Regions from separate parts of the Lapillicoccus sp. genome, predicted to be linked through region 2. Evidence: riboswitches for the same ligand, from Rfam matches in the RefSeq annotation. Region 2 holds a riboswitch; the other holds the start of a gene.

Region 1 (15,693 bases), on a different contig from region 2:
GGGCGAGGAGCCCTTCGGCGGGTCGTAATGCCCCATCCGCTGCATGACGTCCGCCCGGTTGACGCCGGCGGCGACGACGTCCACGACGACCTCACCGGGACCGGCGGTCGGGGCAGCGACGTCGGCGAGGACGAGCGCGTCGGCGTCGCCGGGGACAGGGAGGGTAATGGCCTTCATGGCCCGAGCCTACGGCGGGCGGCCTCGAGGGCCTCGGGGGTGTCGACGTCGAGCGACTCCTCGTCGGGGACCAGCAGGCCCTCGTGCGCGATCGCTTCCAAGAGGAGCCGGGCGCTGCGACCCGACGGGTCGTGCGGCAGCGCCTCGCGCAGGGCGTCCGTCCGGTATGCCGTGAACAGCGGGTTGGCGCGCTGGTCACCGTCGCGGGCGGTCACCGCGCCGGTGGCCGGGTCGGCCTCCAGGGTGTCGACGAGACGTGCTGCCCACGGTCCGGCGAAGGGCATGTCCCCGGCGATGACGACGACGACATCGGCGGTGACGCCACGGATCCCGGCGGCGATGCCGGCGAGCGGGCCACCGCCGGGTGGGTCCTCCCGGGTCCACGTGACCTCACGCGCGAGGGGTCGTGGCGTGCCGACAGCGACGACGGACCAGTCCAGGGGGAGGGCGTCCACAAGGTGTTCGAGGACCGTGGAGTCGCCGAGGACTTGACGGGTCTTGTCAGCACCGAAGCGGACGGACCCGCCACCGCAGAGGACGATCGCCGTGACGGTCATGTGTGGACCATCCTGCCGCAGGCCTGGGGGTTGACGCTGAGTCAAGGGGGTTGACGCCGCCTGCAGGCAGCGTCAACCCCCTTGACTCAGCGTCAACCCCACGTCGCGGGGTCAACCCCACGCCTGCGGGGTCAGTCGGCCTCGGCGATGCAGGCGGTGCCGACCCGGCGAAACCCCACGGCGGCATAGATCCGGGCCACGTCCTCGTCCTGGGCCCCGCAGAACACCGTCGTCACCCCGCTGGCGAGCGCCTCCCGGGCCAGGGCCGCCGCCACGGCCCCGGCGATGCCGCGCCGCCGGAAGGCGGGGAGCACCCCGACCCCGACGATCTCGGTGACCCCGCCGCGGGGGTTGTGGCTGCCCCCTCCGACCGGGCCCGCCTGCGCGTCGACGGCCCCCACGAGCACGGAGCGGCCGGCGGCGATCCCGGCAGCGGTCCGGGCGGCGGCGTCCGGGTCGGCTGCCGCCTCAGCATCCCTTTCCGCGACGGAGGCCACGCCGACACCGGTCCCGGCGTGGCCGAAGCCGACTGCGATCGCGGCGTACACCAGTCCGAGCTCCGCGTCGTCGGCCGCGATGACGTGCACGTCCACGTCAGACGTGCCGAGGTCGCGGCTGCGAGCCGCTGGTTCGCCGACCAGGACGAGCAGCGGGCACTCCTCGACCCGCATCCCGGCCGCCCGGGCGGCCGAGAACAGCGTCGGCGTCGTCTCGTGGACCCACTCGAGCGCGCGCGGGACGCCCAGTTCGCGCTGCCGGTTGAGGACGGCCCGGACGTCGTCGGCCGTGATCTGGTCCGGGCCGCTCCGCCGCGGCGTGCCGTCGAGTCGTGGCCGGGCGTAGTAGGGCCAGCTGTCGAGGGCCACGAAGAGGGTGAGGGGACCGTGTTCCTCGATGTCCGAGGCCCCCCGCGGCACCGTGTCGTAGTAGGCCTCCAGCCGGTTCCGCAGCGCAGCAGTCACCCTCGCATTTTCGCAGCCGGACTCCCCGGGGTCACCCGGTTTACGGAATGGCCGACGGATCCGGACCGCCGGGCTCGTCTCACCCCGGGGCTCGGCCGCGACCGAGCCGGCCAGAGAGGGCGTCGGCGCTCGCCGAGACCGCCGTCGCGAGCCGCAGCCGTTCTGCCGCGACGACCCCGGCCCCCTCGAACGTCAGCGCGAACGCCGCCACCGGGTGACCACGGTGGTCGAGGACCGCCGCGGCCACCGAGGAGAAGTCCGGCGTCACGGTGCCCTCCTCCACGGCATACCCCCGCGCGCGCACCCCGCTGAGGAGCGAGCGCAGCTGGGCCAGGGACGTCGGCCCGCAGCCCTGTCGCTGGACGAAGGCGTCGCGAGAGGGATAGAGCGCGCGCACCTGTGCCGCGGGCAGCCCGGCCAGCATCGCCAGCCCGCTCGCCGTCAGCTGCGCGGGCAGCCGCACGCCGACGTCGCTGACGAGGGACGGGCGTCGCGGCGCGCGCTCCTCGATGAGGTAGAGCACGTCGCTGCCGTGCAGCACGGCAAAGTGCGCGTTGTGCCGGGTCTCGTCGACGAGCCGGGTGAGGATCGGGCGGGCCAGCCGCTGCAGCGGGGCCTGGCGCGAGTAGGCCGACCCCAACTCGAACGCCGCAACGCCGAGGCCGTAGCGCCGCTCCTCCGGCAGGTGGACGACGAACCCGTGCTCCTGCAGGACGGCGAGCAGGTGGTAGGTCGAGGACCGCGCGAGGCCGAGCTGCCGGGCGATCGCCGCCGCGGGCAACGGCTCGGTATGCCGTGACAGCAGTCCCAGGACCTCGAGCGCCCGGGCGGCGGCTGGGGCATTCGTCACACCGCGCAGTCTCGCAGCGACGCCGTCCGGGTGGCACCGTAGGGCGGGTGTCGTCAGAGCGCCAGACCGAGCCGTCCCGGCCGGGGCACCGACCGGGGCACCGGCCGGGCGACCCGGCGTACCGGCGTATCTCTGCGGCCCTGTTCGCCGCGGGCCTCGCGACGTTCGCGCAGCTCTACTCGACCCAGCCCCTCCTGCCGGAGCTCGCCCAGCGCTTCTCCCTGTCCGCCGCCCAGAGCGCGTTGAGCGTCTCGGCCGCGACCCTCGGGCTCGGGCTGGCGCTGCTCGTCGTCGGCCCGGTCACCGAGGTCCTCGGCCGGACGCCGCTGATGCACGCGTCGCTGCTGGCCTCGAGCGTCATCGGCCTGCTCTGCGCCCTCGCGCCGAGCTGGCCCGTGCTGCTCGTCCTGCGCGGGCTGCAGGGCGTCGCCCTCGCCGGGCTGTCGGCGGTGGCGATGGCCTACCTTCGCGAGGAGGTCCACGCCGACGCGCACGGGCGGGCGAGCGGGCTCTACATCGGCGGCACCGCGCTCGGCGGGATGCTCGGCAGGCTCCTCGCCGGCGGCGTCGGCGACGTCGCCGGCTGGCGGTGGGCGCTCGGCGCGATCGGGCTGCTGGGCCTCGGCTGCGCCATCGTGGTCCGCCTCACCCTGCCGCCCTCGCGCAACTTCCGGCGGGCGCCGTCCGGCCTCGCCCATGCACGCGAGTCGACGCGCCAGATCCTTACGGACCCGGCCCTGCTCGCGCTCTATGTCTTCGCCTTCCTCGGGATGGGCGCGTTCGTCGCCACCTACAACGCCCTCGGGTTCCGGCTCGCGTCGCCGCCCTACCTCCTCGGCCTCGGCGTCGCCAGCCTCGTCTACCTCAGCTATGCCCTCGGGTCGGTCTCCTCGACGTATGCCGGACGGCTCGCGGACCGGATCGGCCGTCGGGCGGTCATGCCGATGGCGGTGCTCGTCGGCAGCGCCGGGCTCGTCGTGACCCTCGCCGCGCCGCTGCCCCTCGTCGTCGCCGGGATCGCGCTGATGACGGCGGGGTGGTTCGCGGCCCACGGCGTGGCAAGTGGGTGGGTCTCGGCGCGGGCCCACCTCGGCGGGGGCGGCACCGGGCAGGCGTCGTCGTACTACCTCTTCGCCTACTACCTCGGCTCGTCCGTCTTCGGGGGACTCTCCGGGCTGGCGTGGACCGCCGGCGGCTGGGGTGAGGTCGTCCTCGTCGTCGGGGCGCTCATGGGCGTGTCACTGGTGGCGGCGTTCGCGCTGCGGCGGATCCCCAGCCTGAGCGAGGCGCCGCACGAGGGCCGCGACCCGATCGCGCAGTAGCCACGTCTCGGATGCGAGACACAATCGCCGACGTCGGGCGCGCAGGACCGGCCTGCACCCGCTCCAATGGAGGCATGACGCAGACCCAGCTCCCTCCGGCACCGGCAGGGCACCCCGCCACGGTCACCGTGGGCGTCGGCGCCCTGTCCTTCGACGACGTCGTCGAGGTGACCCGCCACGACGCGAGCGTCGAGCTCGGCGCGGCGGCGCTGGACGGCATCCGCGCCAGCCGGGCCATCATCGAGGGGCTGGCCGACGACGCCCTGCCGCACTACGGGGTCTCCACCGGCTTCGGCGCCCTCGCCACGAAGCACATCCCCGCCGCGATGCGCGCCCAGCTGCAGCGCAGCCTCATCCGCTCGCACGCCGCCGGGTCGGGCGCCGAGGTCGAGCGGGAGGTCGTCCGGGCGCTCATGCTCCTCCGCCTGTCGACCCTGGCCACGGGCCGCACCGGCGTCCGCGTCGAGACCGCCCAGACCTATGCGGCGATGCTCAACGCCGGCATCACCCCGGTCGTCCACGAGTTCGGCTCGCTCGGGTGCTCCGGTGACCTCGCCCCGCTGGCCCACTGCGCGCTCGCGGCGATGGGCGAGGGCCCGGTGCGCACCCGTGACGGCGAGCTGACCGAGGCGGCAACCGCCCTGCGCGACCACGCGATCGCCCCCGTCGAGCTGCGGGAGAAGGAGGGCCTGGCCCTCATCAACGGCACCGACGGCATGCTCGGCATGCTCGTGCTCGCGATCACGGACCTGCGGATGCTGCTGACGACCGCCGACATCACCGCGGCGATGAGCGTCGAGGGGCTGCTCGGCACCGACACCGTCTTCGCCGCCGACCTGCAGGCGCTGCGTCCGCACCCGGGCCAGGCCGCCTCGGCCGGCAATCTGCGGGCCCTCCTGCGCGACAGTGGGATCCGCGCCTCGCACGACACCGACGACTGCCCCCGGGTCCAGGACGCCTACTCGCTGCGCTGCTCCCCGCAGGTCGCCGGCGGCGTCCGCGACACGGTCGACCACGCGGCCCGCGTCGCCGGGTGGGAGCTCGCCGCCGCCGTCGACAACCCCGTCGTCACCCTCGACGGCCGGGTCGAGTCGAACGGCAACTTCCACGGCGCCCCGGTCGCCTACGTCCTCGACTTCCTTGCCATCGTCGCCGCCGACCTCGCGAGCATCTCCGAGCGGCGCACCGACCGCTTCCTCGACCAGGGTCGCAGCCACGGCCTGGCGCCGTTCCTCGCCGACGACCCCGGGGTCGACTCGGGCCACATGATCGCGCAGTACACCCAGGCGGCGATCGTCTCCGAGCTCAAGCGCCTCGCCAACCCGGCCAGCGTCGACTCGATCCCCAGCAGCGCCATGCAGGAGGACCACGTCTCAATGGGCTGGTCCGCGGCCCGCAAGCTGCGCCGCAGCGTCGACGGCCTGACCCGGGTCCTCGCCGTCGAGCTCCTCACGGCAGCCCGGGGCATCGAGCTGCGCGCGCCGCTGACACCGGCCCCCGCGACGCATGCCGTGATCCGGACCCTGCGCGCGAGCACCCCCGGCCCCGGGCCCGACCGGTTCCTCGCCCCCGAGATCGAGGCTGCCGTCCGGTTCGTCGCCACCGGCTCCGCCCGGTATGCCGCGGAGCAGGTCACCGGCCCCCTCGCCTGAGCGACCCCACACCCAGGAGACCCATCGCACACCCAGGAGACCCACCATGCACGGTGCCCGCCCCGTCCGCGCCGCCCGCGGCACGACCCTCACCGCCCGGTCGTGGACGACCGAGGCCCCCCTGCGGATGCTCCAGAACAACCTCGACCCGGAGGTCGCCGAGCGCCCGGACGACCTCGTCGTCTACGGCGGCACCGGCCGGGCCGCCCGGGACTGGCCCTCCTTCGACGCCATGGTCCGCACCCTCACCACGCTGCGTCCCGACGAGACGATGCTGGTGCAGTCGGGACGCCCCGTCGGCGTCATGCAGACCCACGAGTGGGCGCCGCGCGTCCTGATCGCCAACTCCAACCTCGTCCCCGACTGGGCCAACTGGCCCGAGTTCCGCCGGCTCGAACACCTGGGACTGACGATGTACGGGCAGATGACGGCCGGCTCGTGGATATACATCGGCACCCAGGGCATCGTCCAGGGCACCTACGAGACCTTCGCGGCCATCGCCGAGAAGCGCTTCAACGGGACGCTCGCGGGCACCCTGACCCTTACCGGTGGCTGCGGCGGAATGGGCGGCGCCCAGCCGCTCGCCGTCACCCTCAACGACGGGGTCTGCCTCGTCGTCGACGTCGACCGCGCCCGCCTCGAGCGCCGGGTGGAGCACCGCTACCTCGACACCGTGGCATACGACCTCGACGACGCGGTCACGAGCGCCCTCGCGGCGAGGGCGAGCCGCACGGCATACAGCATCGGGGTGGTCGGCAACTGCGCCGAGGTCTTCCCCGAGCTGCTGCGCCGCGGCGTCGAGATCGACATCGTCACGGACCAGACGTCCGCGCACGACCCGCTGTCCTACCTGCCCGTCGGCATCGGCCTCGAGGACTGGCACGACTACGCCGACAAGAAGCCGGAGGAGTTCACCGACCGGGCGCGCGAGTCGATGGCGCGGCACGTCGAGGCGATGGTCGGCTTCATGGACCGGGGCGCCGAGGTCTTCGACTACGGCAACTCGATCCGTGACGAGGCCCGGCAGGGGGGCTACGAGCGGGCCTTCGACTTCCCCGGGTTCGTGCCGGCCTACATCCGGCCGCTGTTCTGCGAGGGCAAGGGCCCGTTCCGCTGGGTGGCGCTCTCCGGTGACCCCAAGGACATCCATGCCACCGACGCGGCCGTCATGGATCTCTTCCCCGACAACGACCGCCTGCAGAAGTGGATGCGCGGCGCACGGGACAAGATCGCCTTCCAGGGCCTGCCGGCCCGGATCTGCTGGCTCGGGCACGGCGAGCGCGACGTGGCGGGGCTGAAGTTCAACGACATGGTGGCGCGCGGCGAGGTCGCGGCGCCCATCGTCATCGGCCGCGACCACCTCGACTGCGGATCGGTCGCCAGCCCCTACCGCGAGACCGAGTCGATGCTCGATGGCTCCGACGCCATCGCCGACTGGCCCCTGCTCAACGCGCTCGTCAACACCAGCTCGGGCGCGAGCTGGGTCAGCATCCACCACGGCGGGGGCGTCGGCATCGGCCGCTCGATCCACGCCGGCCAGGTCTCCCTCGCCGACGGCACACCGCTGGCCGCCGAGAAGCTCGCCCGGGTGCTCACCAACGACCCGGGTATGGGCGTCATCCGGCACGTCGACGCCGGCTATGACCGCGCCGACGAGGTCGCCCGCGAGCGTGGCGTGCGCATCCCGATGCGGGAAGGAGCGAGACCCTGAGCGCCGGCCCCGAGCGAGATGGTCCGCCCGGCTGGACGCCGCGGGCCCCGGCCGAGAGCCTTAAGGTTGGTTCAATGACCGTGCGACCTCCTGAGTCCCCCCGTGCGTCCGGCACGTCGGTCGCCAGGGCCACCGAGCTGCCGGACGCTGGGCGCTCTTTCGACGCGATGTGGGCGGCGCTCGAGCAGGTCGGCCGCGACGCCCGCACGGGTGGCTACCGCCGCTTCGCGTGGACCCACGAGGACGCCCACCTGCGGGAGTGGTTCGCCGGGGAGTGCGCCGCCCGAGGCCAAGACGTCGTGGAGGACCGCGCCGGCAACCAGTGGGCCTGGTGGGGAGACCCCGACGTGGTCCGGGCCGACGGCACGAGCGGCGGGGTGGCCGTCGGGTCCCACCTCGACTCGGTGCCCGACGGCGGCGCCTTCGACGGCCCGCTCGGGGTCGTCTCCGCGCTGGCGGCCATCGACGGCCTCCGCGCGGCCGGGCTCACTCCCGCCGTCCCGGTCGCTGTCGTCAGCTTCGTCGACGAGGAGGGCGCCCGCTTCGGGATCGCCTGCGCCGGCTCGCGGGTCCTCACCGGGGCGCTGCCGGCAGAGCGTGCCCTGGGCCTGCGCGACGGCGACGGCCTGACGATGGCCGAGGCGCTGCAGGTGCTCGGCCGCGACCCAACGGCACTGGGCCGCGACGACGAGACGCTCCGCCGGGTCACCACCTTCGTCGAGCTCCACGTCGAGCAGGGCCGCGCACTCGCCCACCTCGACCCCGCCACCTCAGCCGTCGCCGTCGGCTCCGACATCTGGCCCCACGGGCGCTGGCGCATCGACGTGCCCGGCACCGCGAACCACGCGGGCACGACCCGCCTCGAGGACCGCCGCGACGCCATGCTCGGGTATGCCGAGGCCGTCCTCGCCGCACGCGAGGTCGCCACCGCGCGGGGCTGCGTCGCGACGATGGGCAAGATCCGCGTGGAGCCGAACGGGGTGAATGCCATCGCGAGCCACGTCACCGGCTGGCTCGACGCCCGGGGAGCCGACGAGGGTGCGGTCCGGGCGGCGGTCGTCGACCTCGCCGCGTTCGCGCAGGCCCGCGGCGCGACGCTGACCGAAGAGTCCTGGACCGGGGCGACCCGGTTCGCGCCCGACCTCGTGCGACGGCTCGCCGACACCCTCGGCCCGTCGACACCGGTCCTCGGCACCGGCGCGGGCCACGACGCCGGCATCCTCTCGGCGCACGGCATCCCGTCGGCCATGCTCTTCGTCCGCAACCCCACCGGGGTGTCCCACTCACCGCAGGAGCACGCCGAGCGGGCCGACTGCCATGCCGGCGTCGCGGCCCTGACCCGGGTCCTGGCCGACCTGACGGAGGCCTCATGACGACCTACTGGGCCGAGCACGCCTGGCTGCCTACGGGACTCGCCACCTCGGTGCGGCTGACCATCGAGGGCGACCGTTTCGCCAAGGTCGAGGCCAAGGCCCACGCCGGGCCCGGCGATGTGCGACTCCCCGGGGTCGTCCTGCCCGGCCTGGCCAACACCCACAGCCACGCCTTCCATCGCGCGCTGCGCGGGCGCACCCACGGCGGCTCGGGCAACTTCTGGACCTGGCGCGAGCAGATGTATGCCGTGACGAAGCGGCTGACGCCGGAGACCTACCTCGCGCTCGCGCGGGCGACCTACGCCGAGATGGCCCTCGCCGGGATCACGGTGGTGGGGGAGTTCCACTACGTGCACCGCGGCCCCGGTGGCACGGCATACGCCGAACCCAACGCGATGGGCGAGGCGTTGGCCCAGGCTGCGGCCGACGCGGGGATCCGGATCACCCTGCTCGACACGTGCTACCTCGCCGGTGGGCTGACCGGGGACGGCCACCTCGCCCCGGACGCCGTCCAGCAGCGCTTCTCCGACGGCTCGATCGACAGCTGGCACGAGCGGATGTCGTCCCGTCGCGCCGCCGCCCACGTGCGGCTCGGTGCCGCGATCCACTCGGTGCGGGCCGTGCCGCGCGACGACCTCAAGACGGCCGCCGGGCTCATCGAGGACCAGCCGCTGCACATCCACCTCTCCGAGCAGCCGGCCGAGAACATGGCCTGCGAGGTCTTCTACGGCTGCACGCCGACCCAGCTGCTCGACGACGCGGGGGTCCTGCGGCCGGACCTCACAGCCGTGCACGCGACCCACCTCAGCGACGGCGACATCGACCTGCTCGGGCGCGCGTCGAGCCAGGCCGCGTTCTGTCCCACGACCGAGCGTGACCTCGGTGACGGGATCGGTCCTGCACGAGAGCTCGCGGACGCCGGGGTGAGCCTGACCCTCGGCTCCGACCAGCACGCGGTGATCGACCCCTTCGAGGAGATGCGCGGCCTGGAGATGCACGAGCGGCTCCGGGCCCTCGAACGGGGCCGGTTCACCCCGCACGAGCTGCTGCGCGTGGCGAGCGCCAACGGCTACCGCAGCCTCGGCTGGTTCGGGGGCGGGGTCCTCGCGGCCGGCGCCCTCGCCGACTTCGTCGTCGTCCGCGACGACACCGTGCGCACCGTCGGCAGCAGGGCGAGCCAGATCATCTACTCCGCCACCGCGGCCGACGTCGACACCGTGATGGTCGGTGGGCGTCTCGTCGTCGAGCGTCGCGAGCACCTGCGGCTCGGCCCGATCGCCCCGCTCTTCCGCGACGCCTTCGACGTCCTGCGGGACGACGGGTGACCGTGCTCGTCACCGGGATCGGTGAGCTCGCGACCCTCGACGACACCACCGATGGTGCCGACCACACGGAGGGGCTCGGACTGCTCCACGACGCTGCCGTCGTCGTCGACGAGCACGACGAGGTCCTCTGGGTCGGACCCGCGGCCGAGGCACCCGCTGCCGACAGCCGCACCGACCTCGGGGGCCGGGCCGTCGTCCCCGCCTTCGTGGACTCGCACACGCACCTCGTCTTCGCCGGCGACCGCGGGCCGGAGTTCGCCGCCCGGATGACCGGCACGGCATACGACGGGGATGGGATCGCGACGACGGTGGCCGCGACGCGCGGGGCCACCGACGACCAGCTGCGCGCCCTCATCCGCGGCCGTGTCGCGGAAATGCGGGCGCAGGGGACCAACGTGGTCGAGATCAAGTCGGGCTACGGGCTCACCCTCGAGGGCGAGACGCGGGCGATGCGGCTGGCCCGGGAGGTCACCGACGAGGTCACCTTCCTCGGGGGCCACGTGGTGCCGCCAGAGTTCCGCTCTCGCAGAGACGAATACGTCGACCTCGTCACCGGCCCGATGCTGGCTGCCGCCGGTGACTTCGCCCGCTGGATCGACGTCTTCTGCGAGCCGCACAGCCCGCACGCGTTCACCGCGGAGGAGGCCCGGACCATCCTGACGGCAGGCGCCGCAGCCGGGCTCGGGCTCCGGGTCCACGGCAACCAGCTCGGCCACGGCCCCGGCGTCCAGCTGGCCGTCGAGCTCGGCGCCGCGAGCGTCGACCACTGCACCCACCTCTCGTCCGCCGACGTCGACGCCCTGGCCGGCACGGCGGGCGCCACGGTCGCGACACTGCTGCCCGGCGTCGAGTTCTCGACCCGCTCGCGCTATCCCGACGCCCGCGCCCTGCTCCGCGCCGGGGTCTCGATCGCGTTGGCCACGGACTGCAACCCGGGCACCTGCTACTCCTCGTCGATGCCGTTCGTCATCGCCGTGGCCGTGCGGGAGATGGGGCTCAGCCCGGCGGAGGCGCTGCGGGCGGCGACGGTCGGGGCCGCGGCCTCGTTGCGCCGGCGAGACATCGGTCGCATCGCCCTGGGGACACGCCCCGGGTTGACCGTCCTCGATGCCCCGTCGCACCTCCACCTGGCATATCGTCCAGGGGTGCCTCTCGCCCGACTTCTCGACCTCACCCCCATGCGCTGACGTGCCGGACGACACGCTCGGCTTGGTCCGCTTCGACGACCGCCCCGCCACCAGGTGGCGCAACGGCCGCGGCTCGACCCGTGAGGTGGCCAAGCGCCTCCTCGGCGTGGTTGGCCCGGACTTCGTCTGGCGGCTCAGCGTCGCCGAGGTGACCGAGGACGCGGAGTTCTCGACCTTCCCGGGCGTCGAGCGCACGGCCACGGTGATCGACGGCGCGGGTCTGGGGCTCACCGTCGACGGCCACGACCACCAGATGAGACCCCACGAGCCGTTCGCGTTCGACGGCGAGGCGCGGACCCTGGCCCGCCCGACGTCCGGACCGGTCCGCATGCTCAATGTCATGACCAAGCGCAACCGGATGAGCGCGCGGGTCCGCATCGAGGACCTGTCGGACGGCAGGCCCATCACCATCGCCGGCGCCACCGTGTTCGTGCAGCTCACCGGCGCGTCGACGGTCTGCTCCGCGGAGGGATCGTGCGCCGACCTCGGGCCGCTCGACGCGCTGACCCCTCGACCGCGGGTCCGGTTGATCGCGGGCACGGGCACGGTGGCCGTGGTGCGGATGCAGAACTTCCGCGCCTACCGCGCCTCGGACTAGCCGGGTGGCAGCGTGGCGTTCTCCGTTCTGGTGAGCGAGCCCGGTTGGCGTGCCGAGGCCGATCGATGGATCTTTGCGAGGCTGCAGGAAGCCGCGCTGAGTCCGGTCGGCCCGCCGGAGCAGCGCCGCATCCGGCCGTGGTCCACCCACTGGGTCGTGCCCACCAGCGGTGGCCGGGTCTGGTTCAAGGCCAACTGCCCGGACCTGTCGTTTGAGCCTGCCCTGCAGCAGCTGCTTGCCGAGCTGGCCCCCGGCCGCGTCGAGACCCCCATCGCCGTCGAGGACTCGCGCGGCTGGATGCTGACCTGGGACCGCGGCGACACCCTGGCCGCGCGTCACGAGCCGACGCTCGCCGAATGGTGCGCGATCGTGCAGGAGGCCGGCGACGTGCAGCGCCGCGCCGCCGGCGCGCGGGAGCAGGTGCTGTCGACCGGCGTGCACGACTGCTCGCCAGGGACCGTGCCCGAGCGTTTCGACGCCCTCCTCGCCCGGTATGCCGCTCTCGACCCGCGGCACCCCTCGCACGTCACGGCAGGCCAGCTCACGCAGTTCCGGGCCGTCCGGCCGTCGGTCGTCGACGCCGCTGCTGCACTGGCGCAGTCCCCGTTGCCCGCGACGGTCAACCACGGGGACCTGCACCCCGGCAACGTGCTCGTCGTGGACGGCTGCCTTCGCCTCTTCGACTTCGGGGACGCCCAGTGGGCCGCCGCACCCGAGGTCCTCGGGGCACTGTGGGCATGGCTCACCCGCCGGACGCACCACCCATGGCGGACGGTCTTTGCGGCCTACGCCGAGGTCTGGAGCGACGTGGTCACCCCTGCAGAGCTCGACCACCTGGTCGCGGCCGCGATGCTCACCCTGCCCGTGAACCGCTCCATGACCTGGTGGTCCGCCACGCGCCAGACCACGACAGCGGAACGGGCCGAATGGGGCGATGCTCCGCTTTCACAGCTGAGCCACCTCCTGCGGCCTTGGCCCTGACCTGGCCTGCGGAACGCCCCAGCCGCACCTGGACCCGGCTAGCTCTTGAGGAACTTCTTGGGCGGGTGCCCGGCCGACTTCGCGTAGTACTGCGCGGCCTTGCGCTCGGCTGCGACCCGCGCTGCCTGGACCACGAAGCCGGTGATCGCCGCGAAGAGCAGCGCTTCCTTCCAGTCGACCTCGTCGAGGTTGTTGGGGTCGTTGGGAGCCGGGTGCCCCGACGCCACCTGCCAGCCCTTGCTCACCAGCTTGTTCGCCACGGTGCCGGCCAGGATTGCCGCGCCGGTGCCGAGCACCTTCCATGCCAACGAGCCCATCTGAGGGTCCTCCAGTCGCTCGGGTCGTGATACCCACCGACTCTTCCACGGCGGTGGGGGTAAAGTCACTTCACGAACGACAGGGGAGCGCCCCACAGCGCTGAGAGTGCGGTCCGCCGCAGACCCTCGAACCTGCTCCGGCTAGCACCGGCGAAGGGAGTCGGGAGATCTCAGGTGTGCTCCCGGCATACCCCCATCGAGGTATGCCGGGAGGGCACCTCCCCGAGGTATCCACCGGAACGCCGGACACCACGGGAAAGAAGCACATCATGAGCACGAGACCCCCTGACCGGCTGCAGCACGCAGCCCGTGCAGGCAGGACCATCCTCGCCACCGCGCCCCTCCGCCGCTGGCGCACCATCGACCTGATCACCTGCGCCTTCCTCGGCGTCGCCTTCGGGGTCGTCTACTGGGCGTGGGGCATCGCCTACGCGGGCCCCAACACCGCCATCTCCACGGGCTTTCCGCCCCTGGGCGCGCTGACCAACTGGCCATGGCTCATGGCGGGCGTCGTCGGCGGGCTGATCATCCGGCGGCCGGGGGCGGCGTTCTTCGCCGAGCTGCTCGCTGCCGTCGTCTCGATGCTGGTCGGCACCCAGTGGGGCGCCGCGACCTTCTGGTCCGGCGCCATCGAGGGCCTCGGGGTCGAGCTGGGGTTCGCGATCCTCGCCTACCGCTCGTTCGGCCCGCTCGCCGCGGCGCTGGCCGGCGCCCTGTCGGGGGCGTTCGAGGCCGTGTTCGAGTGGTACAGCTACTGGACCGACTGGGCCTGGGACTACAAGCTCGCCTACCTCGGGCTGCTCGCGGCGTCGGGGGCCGTCCTTGCCGGGCTGCTGTCGTGGGCGCTGACCCGGGCGCTCGCCGCGGGCGGGGCGCTCCAGGCCTTCCCGCCCGGCCAGGAGCTGCGCGAGGCCAGCAGGGCCGGCTGAACCGGCCCGACGCGGGAGGGCGCGGGGGCGCCGCGATCGAGGTCTCGCACCTCACGTGGCGCCCCTACGGACGTGCCCGCCCGGTCCTCGACGACCTCTCCCTGCAGATCCACGCGGGGCAACGGGTCCTCCTCGTCGGACCGAGCGGGTCGGGCAAGTCCACCCTCCTGAGAGCTCTGGCCGGTCTGCTCCTCACCGCCGACGCCGGCGACCTGTCCGGTTCGGTGGACATCGACGGCTCCGGCCCGCAGGCGGCGCCGGGACGGGTCGGCCTCGTCCTGCAGGACCCGGGCGCGGGCGTCGTCGCGTCCAGCCTGCGCCGCGACGTGGCCTTCGGCCTCGAGAACGTCGGTATGCCGCGGGGCGAGATGCCCACGCACGTCGCGGAGGCGTTGCGGGCCGTGCGGCTGGAGATGGACCCGGAGGCGTCGACGTCGTCGCTCTCCGGTGGCGAGCACCAGAGGCTGGCCATCGCGGGGGCGCTCGCGATGGCGCCGACCGTGCTGCTGCTCGACGAGCCGACGGCAATGCTCGACCGCGACAACGCCGAGGGGGTGCGCCGGGTCGTCGACGACGTCGTGCGCGCCCGCGGGCTGACGCTGGTCGTCGTCGAGCACCGGCTCGAGCCGTGGGTCGATCTCGTCGACCGAGTCGTGGTCCTCGACGCCGCGGGGGCGGTCGTCGCGGACGGACCACCGCGTCAAATCATCGCCGAGCAGGGCGAGCTCCTGCTCGCCCAGGGCATCTGGGTGCCGGGGTTCCCCGACCCGGAGGCCTTGGACCTCACCGGGTTGTTCGACACCGGGTTGTTCGACACCGGGTTGCCCGATGCGGCGTCGGTAGTCCCGCGCCGGGCGGTGGTGGTGTCCGCGCGCGACGTGACGCTGCGGCATACCTCCCGGCCGTTGAACGGCTCCGCCCGGATCACGACCGCTTTCCGGGGCGTCGATCTCGACGTCCGCGCGGGGGAGGCCGTCGCCCTCGTCGGCCCGAGCGGCTCAGGGAAGTCCTCCCTGTTGCGTGTGCTCGGCGGACTGGTGGCGCCCACGTCGGGCGAGGTGGGCGTCCACCCGTCGCTGGGGTCCGGAGAGCCGTCGTCGTCGCCGTCGTCGTGGCCGTCCGTCGAGCTGGCCCGGGCCGTTGCCTGGGTGCCCCAGTCGGCCGCGAGCACGGTGATCGCCCGGACGGTGCTGGACGAGGTCCTGACCACCCCGCGGGCCGTCGGGCTCGCCGACGCGGTGGCCCGCGAGCGGGCTGCCCTGCTGATCGAGCGGCTCGGCCTGGCGGGTCTCGAGCAGGTCGACCCCCGTCAGCTGTCCGGAGGTGAGCAACGTCGGCTGGCGATCGCTGCAGCCGTGGCACACCAGCCGGCGATCGTCCTGGCCGACGAGCCGACCGTCGGCCAGGACCGACTGACCTGGGCGGCCGTGATGGGCGTGCTGCTGGCGGTCAGGGAGGCCGGGTCGGCGCTGGTCGTGACCACCCACGACGACGGGGTGCGGGTCCGGGCCGACACGACCCTCACCCTGGTGCCCCAAACGCGCACGCCTGAGACGTCCGGAGGTCAGTCCTCGCCACCCGAGCGCAGTGCTGCACCCGAGCGCAGCACTCGGCCCCTGGCCGCTCGGGCCGGGCCGCTCGCGCTGGTCCTGGCGAGTCTCCTGGTCCTGCCGTTGCCGGGTCTGCTCGACACCTGGCGCCAGGCGCTCACGGTGCTCGCCGTCGAGGGCGTGCTCGCCGTCATGGCCCTCT
Region 2 (15,693 bases):
CATCAGCAGGGCGCCGAAGAGATTGAACTGCCCGAAGGACAATTCCAAGACGGAGATGCCCGGGGTGGTGCCGGCGCTGGCGAACGGGTCATTGAAGGAGCCGGCAGCGGACCAGAGCCCCACCGCGGCTGCCACTGCGCCCCAGCCGAGCAGCTGCCGGGACGCGCGAGCCGGACGCTCCCCGGGCTGGGACAGCAGCGCCGAGTCGACCCCCGGAACCGTCCGCGGTGAGGCGACCAGGACGGCCGCGTGGGCGGCGACCATGAGCACGTAGCTCCACGGCCACTCTCCCGGCGCAGCGAGCACGGACAGGCCAATCGCGAGGGACTGAACCATCCCCACAAGTGCTGCTACACGGGTCAGCGTCCCGGTCAGCAGCAGGCCCGCGAGCAGCGTCTCGACCGCCAACGTGGCCCATCCGAACACCATGAAGTTCGGCAGGACGAGGTGCTCGATGACCCAGCTGTATGGAGGCAGCACCGGATGCGAGACGGCGTCGGTGACGTAGAGGTACAACCCTCCTGCGGTGCCCTGGCCAAAATTAGGGGGGATCTTCCAACCCAGATTCGACAGCCACAGCAGGCCCAGGGTGATCCGAACGGCGGCCATCACCATCGACCCACCCCTCGGGTGGTCGGCGACCAGCCAGGTTCTCAGCGACGTCATGGCCACACGCTGCCCCCGTGCGCACTCGCGTGTCAACCAGTTCACGACACCGTCACCAGGCCGTAAGGCAGACGCCAGTGACCGCGCCACCGCACGCGGTCAAGGAGCCGCGCCGGAAAGGGGGACATCGGTCTCCCCACGGCTGGGAACAGGGGTCTGCCGCGCTGTCGGGGGGCGCAGCACCCGGACACCGTGGGCGACCCGCTGCACAGCGGTGATCGCGACCGCGGCGGTGAGCACCCAGGCGATCGTCGCGGCGTTCGCAGGGAAGAGGCAGAACAGGACGTAGACGATGACGGTCTCGGTCCCATGCGCCAGCCCGCCGACGAACCGGAGCGATCGTTCATCGCGATCGCCGGTGCCGCGACTCTCCAACAGCGCGGACAGCGCAAGAAATGCCGTACCGGAGATGTAGGACGCCGAAAGCAGAGCCACACACGCCAGTCGCGCGTCCGGGACGGCGACCGCGACCGCGACGACGAATCCGGAGTAGATGCTGAAGTCGGCGACGATGTCGAGGAATCCGCCCAGCTCGGTAGCGGCCCGCCGCCGCGTGACGGGTCCGTCAAGGCCGTCCAGCAGCCTGTTGACCAGCCAAAGGAGCAGGGCCGAGGAGCCAGTTCAGGGAGGCGACCGCGACGCAGGCGGCGGCGCCCGCAAGCCAGCCGGCACCCGTCTAGGCCAGCGGTGGAGCGACGGCATCGGCGATCCGTCTCGCGAGCCGTCCAAGGTGGGCGCGAGGACGCGACGTGCGCAGGGGTCAAGCATCCGGTCCGGCTCACATCGATGGTCCGGTGACGACCCGCGCGAGCGGGGTCAGCGGGAGCAGGCGCCGTAGGGCGACGTTCTCGAGCGGGTCCAGGACGGCGTGCTGAACGCAGGCCGGGACGAGTTCACCGGTCTCTGGGTGGGCCATGGCGTAGGAACAGGCCCGCAGCCGATCCTGGGTCTCGGCGATCCGAGGGTCGGTGCTGTGCGCACCCCGTTGCATCGCCGCCCATGCGGGCGCCACGTCGGCGGCGTCCATGAAGGAGTGCATCACAAAAGTTACCGGCCGGATCCGCCTGGTCAGCAGGGGCCGCAGCCCGATGGAGCGGACCCTCCGCGCCACCCAACCGGCGAAGTGACCGACGACAGACGGGTGTCGCGCCACGACCCGGGCCAACTTCGCGGCCAGCACGGGCAGGCGTGTCCCGGAGAAGTCGACGCCCCCGAGATGGTGGAAGAAGGCGTCGCGGACCGCCAGGTCAGCGGGGCTCTCGTCGTCGAGTATCGGGTGGTAGTCCTCGCCGACGTAGAACCCATAGGTGGTCCTGTTGCACCGTTCGTCGCCGACCTGCAGTGCACGGAACGGGAGCCGGGTGCCGGCTCCCCGTTCGATCTCGGCCCACACCTGATCGCTGGTGGTGTCACGGTATCCCTCGTGCCAGCGGCGGTCGTCACCGACAAAGGCGGCCGGTTGGAAGGAGAACAGCCCGAAGCCGTACCCGTGACAGTCGGTGATCACCTGGGCGATCTGGTCGAGGTTGGTTGGGGTGACCGTCATGTTGTGTGCAAGAAAGGACCGGACTCCGTGCTCGCGTCGCAGGCGGGCGAACATGTCGGTGAACTGTCTGCGATGCGGATTGAGAGACAACTCATCAGCCGGGCGAGGTATCCCCCGGCGGCCGAACATCAGCATGTCGAAGTGCCCGGCGAACGAGAGCCGGTCCAGCCTCGGTCGCCCGGAGGCGTCGACGGCCAGCGCCTCCAGGTAGGGGTAGTCGAAGTCGCCGTGCGTCATGCTCATCGGCTTGCGGCCGTGCTCGCGCATGATTCGCAGCGTCGCGGCGTGGTCATCGGGTGGCAGCAGGCTCACCTCGCCGCCGATCAGCTGGGCGTGGGCTGCCGGCCCCCGCCGGCGGCGCAGCAGCGCCATCTGCGCAGTGACCTCGGCCTGGGTGTGGCTGCCATTGACCGCGACCCGGTTGGCGTCGCGTGAGTGGTAGCACGGCATACATGCCAGGTTGCAGCGCGGGAACACCCCATGGGTGCCCTCGCAACCGACCGCGTGCTGGCCCAGCGCCTGTGCCGGGGTGCGAACCGGCATCGGCAGCTCGGCCCAGCGCCGTTGCAGCGCGACCCGGGCCTGCGGGTGGACGGGCCGGGTCTCGAGCTCCAGCCCGCGGAGCCACCGCACCAGCTTCACGCGGCACCGGCCTGGTACGTCGCCAACCAGAGTTTCTCGCCCACGATGATGTGCGCCATCGCTATCGCCGCGCTCATGCATGCCCCGTCCCTCGTCCGCGCTGCCGACGCGCACGCATCGGCAGCCCCGCCGGGTCAACCCTGGCGGACAAACGTCAATCCTTCCCCAGAATCCTTCCCCAGGCTCGAGGCGTCTGCCTGTCCGGGCTCGAGCCGGCATCCCGCCAGATAGCCGAGACTCGCCGCGACGAAGGGGTTCAGGCAGGTCACCGCCACGCGCACCCAGGTCGCTCAGGACGGTCTCCCCTGCTGAGGGTCGCGCCCTGGTTCGCGACGGACAGCACGGTCCCGACGGTGACAGCGACCCGACTCGCTTCCCGCACGGTTGCGCCACGAGCGAACCGGCCCCAGGCCTGCCGGCTGCCACGAACGGCGTCCCAGTCTCCGACGGTGACCGGCCGCTGACGGCGGATCATGTTCAGGTGCGTGTGGCGCACGATGGTCAACGGCCACGCCCGAGGATGGCGTCCGTCGAAGCGGGCCACCGATCGGTGGGCCCGGATCAGGCTCTCCTGCGTCACGTCCTCCGCATCGGGCGTGTTGCCGGTGAGAGACTGCGTCACCCGCAGCATCACCTCGATCTCAGGCTGCACGTAACGACGGAACGCGTTCGCCTGTGCGTCGACATCATGCGAATAACCAGCCACAGTGACGGAACCCTCCGAGGCACTCACGGTGTTCCCCGTCCGACCGACCGGTCCTTCGAGCAGTCACGAGCGCGCAGGACGGGGTGCTGGCCCCGGGGGTAACACCACACAGTGCGCAGGTTCGGCCCCTGAACGGGAACGCGGCGGCCCGCTCACCATTTGCTCTGTCATCGGGGCACGAGATCTCGGCAGCCGACGTCGCCCTGACGGCCCGCCACGGGGATGCCGAGAGCGTCAAGCTGCTCACCCGATCGGCGCAGCTCGTGGGGAGACGCTTGCCCGTCAGGGTCAACGTCGTCGACCCGTCCCAAGGTGGTGCTGGGCGGGGGGTGGCGCAGGCCGGAGACCTCCATCGGCCGTTCGCCAGGCCGTCCTGGCGAGGTCGCTGCCTCTTGCGACCCGATCGTTGCCAGTCGTCACGTCATCGCTGCGGTCCACGGCCGGGCTGATGGGCGCGCGTTCATGGTGACCGATGCGCTGTTCTCAGGGGAGATCCTCGGCGAGTGGCTCAGCTGCGGAAGCCCGCCGACACCCGAAAGCCCACGTGAAGGACGTTTCCGGACCCACCTGGGGTCGCCTGCGGCTACGTGGTGGTCTCGCAGCCGAGTTGGGCGGCGCCGTACCGACCGGGATCTCGACGTGGACATCTCAGTCGGGGCCGTCGCTGAGCGCCCGGTCGCGACGCATGCGCCGCGCGGCCGCGTCGAGCAGCACGATCACCTCTTCGTCGCTCGTCGGCGAGAAGTCGCGATAGTGGTTGCCGACCGCCTGGAAATGCCGTGGCGCCAAGACACAGACCACCTCGTCGGCGCCCACCAGGTCGTGGACGGCTTCGGCCGGGGCCACCGGCACCCCCAGGACCACATGGGCCGCGCCGAGGAGACGGGCCACCTCACACGCCACCCGTGCAGTTGACCCCGTCGCAATGCCGTCGTCAACGATGACCGCGATGCGATCGTTCAGGTCGATGCGCCCACGGCCCCTCCGCAGACGTGCGACGCGCGCCTCCAGCATGGAGCGCTCACGTCTCTCGATCGTGCGCAGCTCATCCTCGGCGACCTGGGCGTGCGCCAGCACCCCGGCGTCGAGCACCCGGACGCCCCCCTCGCCGATGGCCCCCATGGCCAGTTCGGGCTGTGACGGGACCCCCAGCTTGCGCACCACGATGACATCCAGCGGCGCGTCGAGCGCCTCCGCCACTTCGAACGCCACGGGCACCCCGCCTCGTGGCAGGCCCAGGACCACGACATCCTGGCCACGCAGGTGCTCCATCCGCACTGCCAGGCGACGGCCGGCCTCAACCCGGTCAGCAAATACTGCCATCCGCGGCTACCTCCGTCCCGGTATCTGAGGCGCTCGACGCCTGGTCGCGGTCCGAGAGCCCATGGCGCCATGCTCAGCCAGGGCTTGTCTATCGAGCGAGGTAGCCGCCGTCAATGGGGTAGAAGGTCCCCGTGGCGAACGACGCAGCGTCGCTGGCCAGCCACGCCACGAGCTCCGCCACCTCGTGGGGCTCACCGAGGCGCTGGAGTGCGTGCTGGGTGGCGAGGAATGCCAGCGCCGCCTCGTCGAGGTTCTTCGCCAGCAGGGGGGTCCGGATGAAGCCGGGGCCGACGGCGTTGATCCGGATCCCGTCGACAGCGTGCTCCCACGCGGCCGCCTGGGTCAGGCCCACGACACCGTGCTTGGCTGCGGTGTAGGCGCTCGCCGAGGCAAACCCGACGTCACCCAGGACCGAGGCCATGTTGACGATGGAGCCGCCACGGCCGCTCTGCCGCATCGCGCGGATCGCCGCCCGCTGTGTGTAGAAGACTCCGTCCAGGTTGATGCCGATGACGCGGTGCCAGTCATCGTCCGAATAGTCCCCGCTGGACGCGGCCGCCCCGCCGATCCCCGCATTGGCCACCGTGATGTCCACATGACCCAGGGTGTCGACCACGTCCTGCATCGCGCTGTCCACCGCGGCGGAGTCACTCACGTCGACGACCGCGCTGTGCAGCCGGTAGTCATAGTCCTCGAGCTCCTTGAGCACGAGGTCGAGGGCGCCCTGATCGAGGTCCCAGATCGAGATGTCCGCGCCGGAGCGCGCCAAGGTGTGGGCGCACGCACGCCCGATGCCGGAGGCGCCTCCCGTGATGACGGCGACCTTGCCGCCCAGACCGTAGATGTTCATGAGTCCTGTCCTCCTCCATCGTCTGCCGCCCGCGCTGCGGCCTGATCCATGGTCATCCGAGACGACCAGTACCAGTAGGGCCGAAGGGCCCGGCTACATTGACGAGGACAGGTCCGCGAGACACCCACCCCCGCCTGGGCGGGGGTGGGACCGGATGATCCCGACAACCCGGGCGAGCGAGGATGCCGAACACCTTCAGGCAGCGTCAACCCCGGTTGGGTCACGTGTGGGTCCGTGGGTGGCGGTCGGTGGTGGTGCTGCTGGTGGTCGTCGCGCTCGCCCTGTCCGCCGTCGTCGCCTTTCGGGTGCGGCTGGCTCCCACCGTCAAGGTGGTTGCCTTCGGAGACTCCGTCCCATCGGGACGCGCGTGCGGATGCCGAGGCTTTGTGGAGACCTTCGCCGCGATGCGGGCCACGCAGGTCGGAGGCGATGCCGCCACGGTGAACCTCGCCGTCGACGGGGACACCAGCGCAGAGCTCCTGTCGCAGGTCCAGGGACCGGCTGCGCGTGAGGCGGTCGAAGGTGCCGACACCGTGGTGCTGATGATCGGCGCGAATGACGTCCTCGACCCCTTCGCCCGTGACCTCGCAGCGCAGTGCTCCGAAAGAGACTGCTACACGAGCGCTGAGCAGAGCGTGACGGTGAACGTGACCGCCACGATCCGGTGGATCCGTGCGATCCACCGAAGCTGGGTCGCCGTCCTCGTGGTCGGGTACTGGAACATCGCGCAGGACGGCAGCATCGGACGCGCCGCTTACGGCGTGGAGGGAATGGCGAAGGCCGACCGGGCCACGACGGCCGCCAACAGTGCGCTGCTCGCGGCCGCGACCGCGGCAGGCGCCCTGTATGTCCCTACCTTCGCCGCATTCCGTGGCGCGGGTGGCGACCAGGACGCCACCGCGTTGCTGGCCGACGACGGGGATCACCCCAACGCCGCCGGGCACGCACGCATCGCTGAGGCACTCTTCATCGCGGCAACGGCCGGCTGACGGCGGGTGAGGCTCGAGGCCCGATGCCGCCCGAGACGGGGGCGCTGCCGCCGACCCATCGTCGCGTTGTTGTACGCTTCCCCTCGCACCACGGGAGCTCGGACTGACCGGGCTGAGAGGGCGACTAAACGGGTCGCCGACCGAATGAACCTGACCGGGTAATGCCGGCGTAGGGAGTGATCATGGTTGTTGGGCCTCGTCTCATGAAGCGGTCCTCCGCGACCGCGGAGGCGCCGTACACGCTGGGGGAGTCACCTCCACGGGTGCTCGGGTTGCTCGATCAGCTGGGCCTGTGGGGAAATCTGGGAGTCAGTCTGCTCGGCTTCACCGGCGCGATTTTTGTGCTGGTCCCCATAGCGGATCCGGGCATGTCGCTCGGTGCGGCGCTGACCGCGCTGGCCCTCGGGACGGTGCTCGGCGCCCTGGGGGTGGGCGCCGCGTCCGTGCCCGGCGCGCGGACGGGAGCACCGTCAATGGTCCTGCTGCGTGGGCTGTTCGGCACCAGGCCCTCCTACTTTCCGACGATCCTTAACATCGTGCAGCTGGTGGGGTGGACGACGTTCGAGCTGGTCACGATCAGCACCGCGCTGCATCAGCTCGCGCCGACGCTTCCCCGCTGGGTGTACGCGCTGGCGGCGGGCGTCCTCACGACGCTGTTGGCGCTTCGCCCGCTGGGTTGGATCAGGGTGCTGCGCAAGTACGTGACGGTCGCCGTCCTGCTCGCCCTGGTCTACCTGGGCGTTCAGCTGCTGGGCCATCCCCTCCCGGCCCTGGGCGAGGGGAGCTGGGACGGCTTCTGGGTGGCCGTCGACACGGTCATCGGCGTCGCCGTCTCCTGGGTGCCGCTGGCCTCGGACTACTCCCGCCACGCGCGCACGACGCGCTCGGCCTTTCTGGGCTCGTTCGTCGGCTACGGAGTGACGCAGATCGCCTGCTACACGATCGGGCTGCTCGCTCTCGTCACGGTCGCCGGTCGCGACCCGGACAAGATCTTCGGCTCGTTCATCGCCATCCCCTTGGGAGCGTTGGTGTTCGGTGTGCTGACGATCCGCGAGCTCGACCAGTCGTTCGCCGACACCTACTCCACCGCGGTCTCGGTCCAGAATCTCCGGCCGCGCTGGGACCGGCGCGCGCTCGCCGTCGCTGTCGGCCTGCTGGCAACGCTCGGCGCGCTCGCGTTCGACATCGGCGACTACGAGAACTTCCTCCTCCTGATCGGCTCGCTGTTCGTCCCACTGCTGGGCGTCCTCGTGGTCGACTACTTCGTGGTATGCCGCGGCCGCTGGGACCTCAGCGAGCAGGCCCGCGCGCGGTGGTCCAATCTGCTGGCCTGGGCGTTGGGCTTCGTCGCCTACCAGCTGGTCAACCCGGGGTCGGTCTCGTGGTGGACTGCCCTGTGGGCGCCAGTCAACCAGGCAATCGGTTTCACTCCGCCGTCGTGGCTGGGCGCGTCACCCTTCTCCTTCATCGTGGCCGCTGTCGCCGCCGGGGTGCTCAGTCTCCTCACCAGGCGCAACGGTCAGCGCGCTGCCGGGGCCGGCCCGCAGACGTCGCTGCCGGAGCGAAGGGACGTCACTCCATGACTGCCACGATGGCTCCGTCCGTGATCGGCGACGCACTCGAGACGCTGCGCTCACAACCGCCCCTGGTGCAGTGCCTGACGAACATCGTTGTCGCCCAGTGGACAGCGAACGTGCTCCTGGCTGCGGGCGCGGCACCGGCCATGGTCGACAACCCCCACGAGGCAGGCGACTTCGCGCGAGTCGCGGGTGGGGTGCTGATCAATCTCGGCACCCCCTACGACGACACCGCGTCGGCGATGCGGGGTGCCGTCGCCGCCGCCAGCGACGCCGGGACGCCGTGGGTGCTCGACCCTGTCGCCGCAGGCGCCCTGGCGTGGCGCACCGAGCTGGCGCACGAGCTGCTCGGGCTCGGCCGTCCGGCGATCATCCGCGGCAACGCCTCCGAGGTGCTGGCGCTGGCCGGCGGCGCGGGTGGCAAGGGGGTCGACGCGATCGACTCCCCGGAGGCCGCGTCCGAGGTGGCGCGGAGCCTGGCCCGTGAGCGTGGCACCGTCGTCGCCGTCAGCGGTCCCATCGACCACATCACCGACGGGGACCGACTGGTGCGCGTCGGCAACGGCCACCCATGGCTGACCCGGGTGACCGGGGTGGGGTGTGCGCTGGGAGCGTTGATGGCCGGGTTCGCCGCCAGCGTCGAGGACCCCCTGGCAGCAGCAGTAGCAGGCACAGCCATGTTGACGGTCGCCGCAGACATCGCCGCCGCCGGCACTCGGGGGCCCGGGAGCTTCGCGGTGGCGTTGCTGGATGAGCTGTCGCTGTTGACCCCCACGACGCTTGCCGACCGGGTCACCCTCAGCTGATGTCCACCTCGAACCACAGGTGCGATGGGGCCGTCCGGCCTCCCCTGGACCTCTCGCTCTACCTGGTCACCGACACCGCGATGTGCGACCGCGCCGGTGTCCCGGCCACGGTTGCCGCCGCGGTGGCCGCAGGTGTCACCCTCGTCCAGCTGCGCGACCCCGCCGCCTCGGACGGCGAGTTCGTCGCCCTCGGCCGGGCCGTCGGCGCGGCACTGGCGGGCACGGGGGTCCCGCTGATCGTCAACGACAGGGTGCACCTGGTCGCGGCCATCGGAGCGCAGGGGGCCCATGTCGGCCAGCAGGACCTCGACGTCGGGCAGGCGCGAGCCCGACTGGGCGGCTCGGCATACCTTGGCCTGTCGGCACACGACATCGAGCAGGTGACGCGGGCGATCTCTCGCGGCATCGAGACCCTCGACTACCTCGGCGTCGGGCCGGTCTGGGCGACCACGAGCAAGTCCGACGCGGCGGCGCCACGGGGAGTGGAGCACCTGAGGGCGATGACCACGTCCAGCCCTTGGCCATGTGTCGCGATCGGTGGGATCACCCCCGCCAGGGTCGCCGCCCTGCGGTCGAGCGGAGTGGCTGGTGTCGCCGTCATCAGCGCGATCTGCGGACAGCCGGACGTCGCCGCAGCGACCCGTGCCCTGCGCGCGGCGTGGGACGACGCACCGCACTTCGGCGTGGGCGACGGATCCCCGCTCCCACGGGAGGAGAGCCGCTGATGAGTCGACCACCGGTGGCCCTGAGCATCGCGGGCAGCGACCCGTCCGGCGGCGCCGGCATCCAGGCAGACCTGAAGACCTTCAGCGCGCTGGGCGCGTTCGGCACCACCGTGATCACCGCGCTGACCGCACAGAACACCCAAGGTGTGACGGGGATCCACGTGGTACCAACACCGTTCGTCGTCCAACAGCTCGAGACGCTGATCAGCGATGTCCGCGTCGATGCCGTGAAGATCGGCATGCTCGCGACCGCGGAGCTGGCCGAGGCCGTCGGCACGTTCCTGCACGCGCACCCCCAGCGGATCGTGGTGCTCGACCCGGTCATGGTCGCCACCAGCGGTGACCGGCTCCTTGAGGACGACGCCGTCCGGGCCATCCGGGCGCTGCTGCCCCTGAGCTCCGTGGTCACCCCCAACCTTGCCGAGGCAGGCATCCTCCTCGGCAGGGCACCCGCAAAGAGCATCTCCGAGATGCGATCACAGGCCGCAGCGCTGCTTCTCGCGGGCGCTGCCCGGGTCCTGCTCAAGGGGGGCCACCTGCAGGACGGCGACGAGGCCGTCGATGTCTTCGCCGACGGCGACGCGGTGGTGGAACTCCGGGCGTCACGGGTGCGCACCGTCAACACCCACGGGACCGGCTGCACGCTCTCCTCGGCCCTGGCGGCGCTGCGCCCCCAACGGGATTCATGGGTCGAGACGGCCATCGAGGCGAAGGCGTGGCTGACCGGCGCACTCGCTGCAGCCGATGTCCTCCAGGTCGGTCACGGACACGGCCCCGTCCACCACTTCCACCAGATCTGGAGCACGTGAATGACCTTCTGCGACGACGCCTGGGTCGCGACAGCCCCCATCCGTCAAGCCATCGACAGGCTGCCTTTCCTGACCGGCCTCAGGGACGGCACGCTGCCGGGCTCGTCTTTCGGCTACTACATGGCCCAGGACGCCCACTACCTCGTGGAGTTCGGTCGAGTCCTCGCCCTGGCCGCCGGACAGGCCAGCGACCCCAATGAGCTCCTCTTCTGGGTGAAGAGCGCCCACTCGGCGATCCTCGTCGAACGAGCGCTCCACGCCAGCCACGTCGCTGACTTCGACGCCACCACCATGTCCCCGACCTGCACGGCATACACCTCCTTCCTGCTGTCCCTCACCACCGCCGGGTGCTACCCCGCACTTGCCGCGGGAGTCCTGCCCTGTTTCTGGATCTACGAAGACGTCGGCCGCCGCCTCAAGGATCAGGTCACCGACCTCGCGGCCCACCCGTACGGCGACTGGATCGGCACCTACGGTGACCCCGACTTCGCCGCGGCCACCAACGACGCGAAGGCGATCGTCGACCGACTCGCCGCAGAATCCGGCCCGGCCACGACCGAGCGGATGCACCGGGCCTTCACCAGCGCCGCCCGCTACGAATGGATGTTCTGGGACGCGGCCTGGCACCAGGAGCCCTGGCCAGCCTGAGCCGACGCGCTCGTGGCCCGTCGACTGCACTCGGCCAGGGCTTAGCGGGAACTCGGCCAGTGCGCGGCTAGTGCTGGACGTACACCGAGGCACCGAGCTCGACGAACTCTCGTGACGTGCTCTCCATGCCCTTGGCGATGGCGCTGCTGTCTGAGAGGGCCTGCTCGGCCGCATGCCGGCGCACGTCCTGGGTGATCCGCATCGAGCAGAACTTCGGTCCGCACATCGAGCAGAAGTGGGCGGTCTTGGCGGGCTCGGCGGGCAGGGTCTCGTCGTGGAAGGCCCGCGCCGTGTCCGGGTCCAGAGAGAGGTTGAACTGGTCCTCCCAGCGGAACTCGAAGCGGGCCCTGGAGAGGGCGTCGTCCCAGTCGCGGGCCCCGGGGTGCCCCTTGGCGAGGTCGGCGGAGTGAGCGGCCAGCTTGTAGGTGATGACGCCGGTCTTGACGTCGTCGCGGTTGGGGAGGCCGAGGTGCTCCTTGGGGGTGACGTAGCAGAGCATCGCCGTTCCGTGCCAGGCGATGTGGGCCGCACCGATGGCGGAGGTGATGTGGTCGTAGCCGGGCGCGATGTCGGTGGCGAGCGGTCCGAGGGTGTAGAAGGGCGCGCCGTCGCACCACTCCTGCTGGAGGTCGACGTTCTCCTTGACGAGGTTCAGCGGCACGTGACCCGGGCCCTCGACCATCACCTGGACGTCGAACGCCCAGGCCCGCTTGGTCAGCTCCGCCAGGGTCCGCAGCTCCGACAGCTGGGCCTGGTCGTTGGCGTCTGCCGTGCATCCGGGGCGGAGGCCGTCGCCGAGACTGAAGGCGACGTCGTACTGGGCGAAGATCTCGCAGAGCTCGTCGAAGTGCGTGTAGAGGAAGTTCTCCTGGTGGTGGGCGAGGCACCACCCCGCCATGATTGCGCCGCCGCGGCTGACAATGCCGGTGATGCGCGCCGCCGTCATCGGCACGTAGCGCAGGAGGACGCCGGCGTGGATGGTCATGTAGTCCACGCCCTGCTCGCACTGCTCGACGACGGTGTCCCGGAAGATCTCCCAGGTCAGCTCGTGCGCCTCCCCGTCGACCTTCTCCAGCGCCTGGTAGATCGGGACAGACCCGATGGGCACCGGTGAGTTGCGCACGATCCACTCGCGGGTGGTGTGGATGTCGTCGCCGGTCGAGAGATCCATCACCGTGTCAGCCCCCCAACGGGTCGCCCAGGTGAGCTTGTCGACCTCGTCGGCGATGGAGCTGGTCACGGCCGAGTTGCCGATGTTGGCGTTCACCTTGACGAGGAATGCGCGGCCGATGACCATCGGCTCGGTCTCGGGGTGGTTGACGTTGGCCGGGATGATCGCCCGGCCCGCGGCGACCTCGGTGCGCACCAGCTCGACGTCGCAGTTCTCGCGCACGGCGACGAATTCCATCTCGGGCGTGATCAGCCCCTGACGGGCGTAGTGCATCTGCGTGACCCGGCGACCGGCGGTGGCGCGCAACGGCTGTCGGCGCGCTCCGCGCCACTCCTGCGACGCCTCGCCGCGACGCACCGCCGAGCGTCCGTCGTCGGCGAGATCGCGCTCGCGGCCGTCGTACTCCTCGACGTCGGCGCGCTCCGCGACCCATACCGCGCGCAGCGGCAGCAGGCCCTCCTCGGGGACACTCCCGGGGCCTGAGGTGTCGTAGATCCGGTGCGGTGGGTTGGCCTCGGGGCCGGCCGGGCCGGGGGAGTCGGCGAGGCGGACCTCGGTGAAGGGGACCCTCACGTCGGGGCGAGTGCCCGGGGCATGGACCTTCGTGCGGGAGCTGGGCTGGGTCATGGTTCTCTCCTGTGGTGGACTGCATTGGGGGGATGGATGGGCCAGGTATGCCGTGCAGCCCGGTGGTGGCATGCCCGGCCGCCGTCGTGAGGGAAGGTCAGGGCGACCGGGGGAGTGGTCCCGTGCGCGTTCCCGGGCTGACTAGGGGGTCGACTGCAGGGCCGACTGCAGGGCCGACACGACCTCTGCCGGCCGTTCGGCGCGCATGACGGCTCCCATCACCGCGACGCCGTAGGCCCCTGCCGCGAGGAACGACCCACAGGTGCGCTGGTCGACGCCACCCAGGGCGAACGTGTGCGGCAGGGGCCCGCTGAACTCCCGGGCGGCGCCCGCGAGCAGGGTCTGCAGCCCGTCGGCACCGAGCGCTGGGCCGTATCCCGGTTTGGACGGCGAGGGGGCGACGGGGGAGACGGTGACGTAGTCCAGTCCGTCCGCCGCCGCCCGGACGACCTCGTCGAGGCTGTGTGCCGACCTCCCGAGCAGGTCCGGCCGCACTGCGGGAAGCCGGCTTGCCGCCCGCAGGTGCAGGCCGCCGGAGGGCGTGCCGGCCGCGCTCCGGGGATCGGGGTCGGCCACGATGCAGACGCCTCCGACGACGTCCATGAGTCGGTCGCACGCGTCGGCGAGCACGGCCCGCTGGGCGCTCGGCAGGTCACGCTCGCGCACCACCACGGCACGGGCTCCGGCCTCGACGGCCGCCCGGATCGTGCCCAGCAGCGTCCCTCCTGCCGGCACGGACCGGCGGTCCGTCAGGACCAGCAACCGCGGCAGGACCGGCGTGGGTCGTGCGCCGGTCACGTGTCGACCAACCCGGTGGTCGGCGACGAGGCGTTCGCCAGGGGGCGCCGGGGGATGCGGCCGGCCAGACGGGCGAGACGGCCGGCCTGCACGGCATACCGCATGGCCTCGGCCATGGCTGCCGGCCGTTCGGCACGGGTGACCGCGCTGGCGACGAGGACGGCGTCGCAGCCGAGCTCCATCGCCAGGGTGGCGTCCGACGCCGTCCCGATGCCGGCGTCGAGGACGACCGGCACGCTGACGGCGTCCCGGAGGAGCTCGATGTTGTGGGGGTTGTGGATCCCGAGGCCGCTGCCGATGGGGGACCCGAGCGGCATGACTGCGGCGCATCCCAGGTCGGCGAGGCGGCGAGCGAGCACAGGGTCGTCGGTGGTGTAGGGCAGCACGGTGAAGCCGTCGGCGACGAGCTGCTCCGCCGCGTCGAGCAGCTCGACCGCGTCAGGCAGCAGGGTTCGGTCGTCGGCGATCACCTCCAGCTTGACCCAGGACGTCTGCAGGGCCTCACGCCCCAGCCGGGCGGTGAGGACCGCCTCCCGTGCGGTGTAGCAGCCGGCGGTGTTGGGCAGCAGTCGGACCCCGCAGGAGTGCAGGACGTCGAGCAGCCCTCCGACTCCGGAGGCCGGGACGCGGCGGATGGCGACCGTCACGAGGGCGGCGCCGGAGGCGCGGACGGCGGACTCGAGCGACGAGAGGCTGCTCGCGCCGCCGGTGCCGAGCAGCAGGCGTGAGCTGACCACCTCGCCGGCCACGACGAGCTGGTCGGCGTCGCCGCTGGCGTTCGTCGGGTCCATCTCAGCCGCCCTGCATCGCGGTGACGAGCTCGACGCGCGCGTCGGGGGTCAGGAGGGTGCTGGCCCACGCGGATCGGGGCACCACCTCGCCGTCCACGGCGATCGCGACACCGCGCTCGGGCAGCGCGAGCGCGGTTGCGAGGGTTCCGACGGTGGCGCCGGCGGCAACGTCGGTGCGCGCGCCGTTGAGGATGATCGTCATGAGGTGACCTCGGCAGGGCTGGGGAAGCGCTGTGGCGACAGCGCCTCGACGGACGGGTCGACGGGCCGGCGGTGCACGAGGTCGACCACGGCGCGGGCCGTGACCGGGGCGAGAAGGATGCCGCCGCGGTAGTGGCCCGTGGCGAGCAGCAGCCCGTCGATGCAGCTGGTCCCGATGAGCGGCATGTTGTCGGGAGTGGTGGGCCGGAAACGCGCGATCGACTCCACCAGCTCCAGCTCGGCGACCTCCGGGACCACAATGATCGCCGCGCGGAGCAGCGCGTGGGTCGCGCCTGCGGTGACCCGGCCGTCCAGGCCCACGTCCTCGCACGTGGCGCCCACGACGATCTCCCCGGACTCTCGGGGGACGAGGTAGACCGGTTCTCCCGCGACGAGAGCGCGGACCGTCCGGGTGAGCAGCCCCGCCCCGCCGGCCAGCCGGATGATCTGTCCCTTCACTGGACGCACCAGGGGGACGGCGTGCCGGGGCAGGCCCGGGATCTCGCCGGAGGCGATCCCGGCCGCCACGACCACCGTGTCGGCGACGTGCCGGGTGCCGACCGTCGTCCGCACGCCGACGGCGCGCCCATCCTGGACCTCCACGGCGACCCGTTGGGGGTGCAGGTGGGCGCCGGCCCGTTCGGCCGCCACAGCGAGGGCCCGCAGCAGGCTACGGTTCTCGACACTGTGGTCACCGGGCACGAGCAGTCCCGACGTGGTCCTCGGGGAGAGCGCCGGCTCGAGGGCGCGGGTCGCTCTGCTGGTGAGGGGCTCCGCGGCGAGCCCGTGACCGGCGAGCAGGGCGGCATGACGTCGCA

The links. Region 2 has a riboswitch for thiamine pyrophosphate ahead of ACLL9L_RS18975 (purine-cytosine permease family protein). Riboswitches for the same ligand answer to the same signal wherever they lie in the genome.
Region 1: it holds a riboswitch for thiamine pyrophosphate, as region 2 does, so the genes downstream of both, ACLL9L_RS13400 (ECF transporter S component) here and ACLL9L_RS18975 (purine-cytosine permease family protein) in region 2, are expected to answer to the same signal.

What each region holds. Positions count from the first base shown of each region.
Region 1 covers NZ_JBKJPP010000151.1:4,328-20,020, forward strand. The annotation lists gene ACLL9L_RS13335 (NAD(P)H-quinone oxidoreductase) at 1-177, opposite strand, end outside; gene ACLL9L_RS13340 (molybdenum cofactor guanylyltransferase) at 174-734, opposite strand; gene ACLL9L_RS13345 (GNAT family N-acetyltransferase) at 866-1,696, opposite strand; gene ACLL9L_RS13350 (IclR family transcriptional regulator) at 1,776-2,546, opposite strand; gene ACLL9L_RS13355 (MFS transporter) at 2,594-3,868, shown strand; gene hutH (histidine ammonia-lyase) at 3,943-5,520, shown strand; gene hutU (urocanate hydratase) at 5,567-7,231, shown strand; gene ACLL9L_RS13370 (allantoate amidohydrolase) at 7,399-8,604, shown strand; gene ACLL9L_RS13375 (formimidoylglutamate deiminase) at 8,601-9,929, shown strand; gene hutI (imidazolonepropionase) at 9,926-11,116, shown strand; gene ACLL9L_RS13385 (HutD family protein) at 11,118-11,714, shown strand; gene ACLL9L_RS13390 (phosphotransferase family protein) at 11,727-12,695, shown strand; gene ACLL9L_RS13395 (DUF4235 domain-containing protein) at 12,734-13,012, opposite strand; TPP riboswitch at 13,084-13,188, shown strand; gene ACLL9L_RS13400 (ECF transporter S component) at 13,282-13,941, shown strand; gene ACLL9L_RS13405 (ATP-binding cassette domain-containing protein) at 13,851-15,693, shown strand, end outside.
Region 2 covers NZ_JBKJPP010000219.1:8,293-23,985, forward strand. The annotation lists gene ACLL9L_RS18940 (hypothetical protein) at 1-666, opposite strand, end outside; gene ACLL9L_RS18945 (CDP-alcohol phosphatidyltransferase family protein) at 766-1,272, opposite strand; gene ACLL9L_RS18950 (hypothetical protein) at 1,445-2,854, opposite strand; gene ACLL9L_RS18955 (sigma factor) at 3,120-3,506, opposite strand; gene ACLL9L_RS18960 (phosphoribosyltransferase) at 4,209-4,832, opposite strand; gene ACLL9L_RS18965 (SDR family NAD(P)-dependent oxidoreductase) at 4,972-5,733, opposite strand; gene ACLL9L_RS18970 (SGNH/GDSL hydrolase family protein) at 5,916-6,722, shown strand; TPP riboswitch at 6,803-6,914, shown strand; gene ACLL9L_RS18975 (purine-cytosine permease family protein) at 6,905-8,305, shown strand; gene thiM (hydroxyethylthiazole kinase) at 8,302-9,105, shown strand; gene thiE (thiamine phosphate synthase) at 9,105-9,830, shown strand; gene thiD (bifunctional hydroxymethylpyrimidine kinase/phosphomethylpyrimidine kinase) at 9,830-10,639, shown strand; gene ACLL9L_RS18995 (TenA family protein) at 10,640-11,287, shown strand; gene thiC (phosphomethylpyrimidine synthase ThiC) at 11,355-13,085, opposite strand; gene ACLL9L_RS19005 (thiamine phosphate synthase) at 13,227-13,883, opposite strand; gene ACLL9L_RS19010 (thiazole synthase) at 13,880-14,674, opposite strand; gene thiS (sulfur carrier protein ThiS) at 14,676-14,876, opposite strand; gene thiO (glycine oxidase ThiO) at 14,873-15,693, opposite strand, start outside.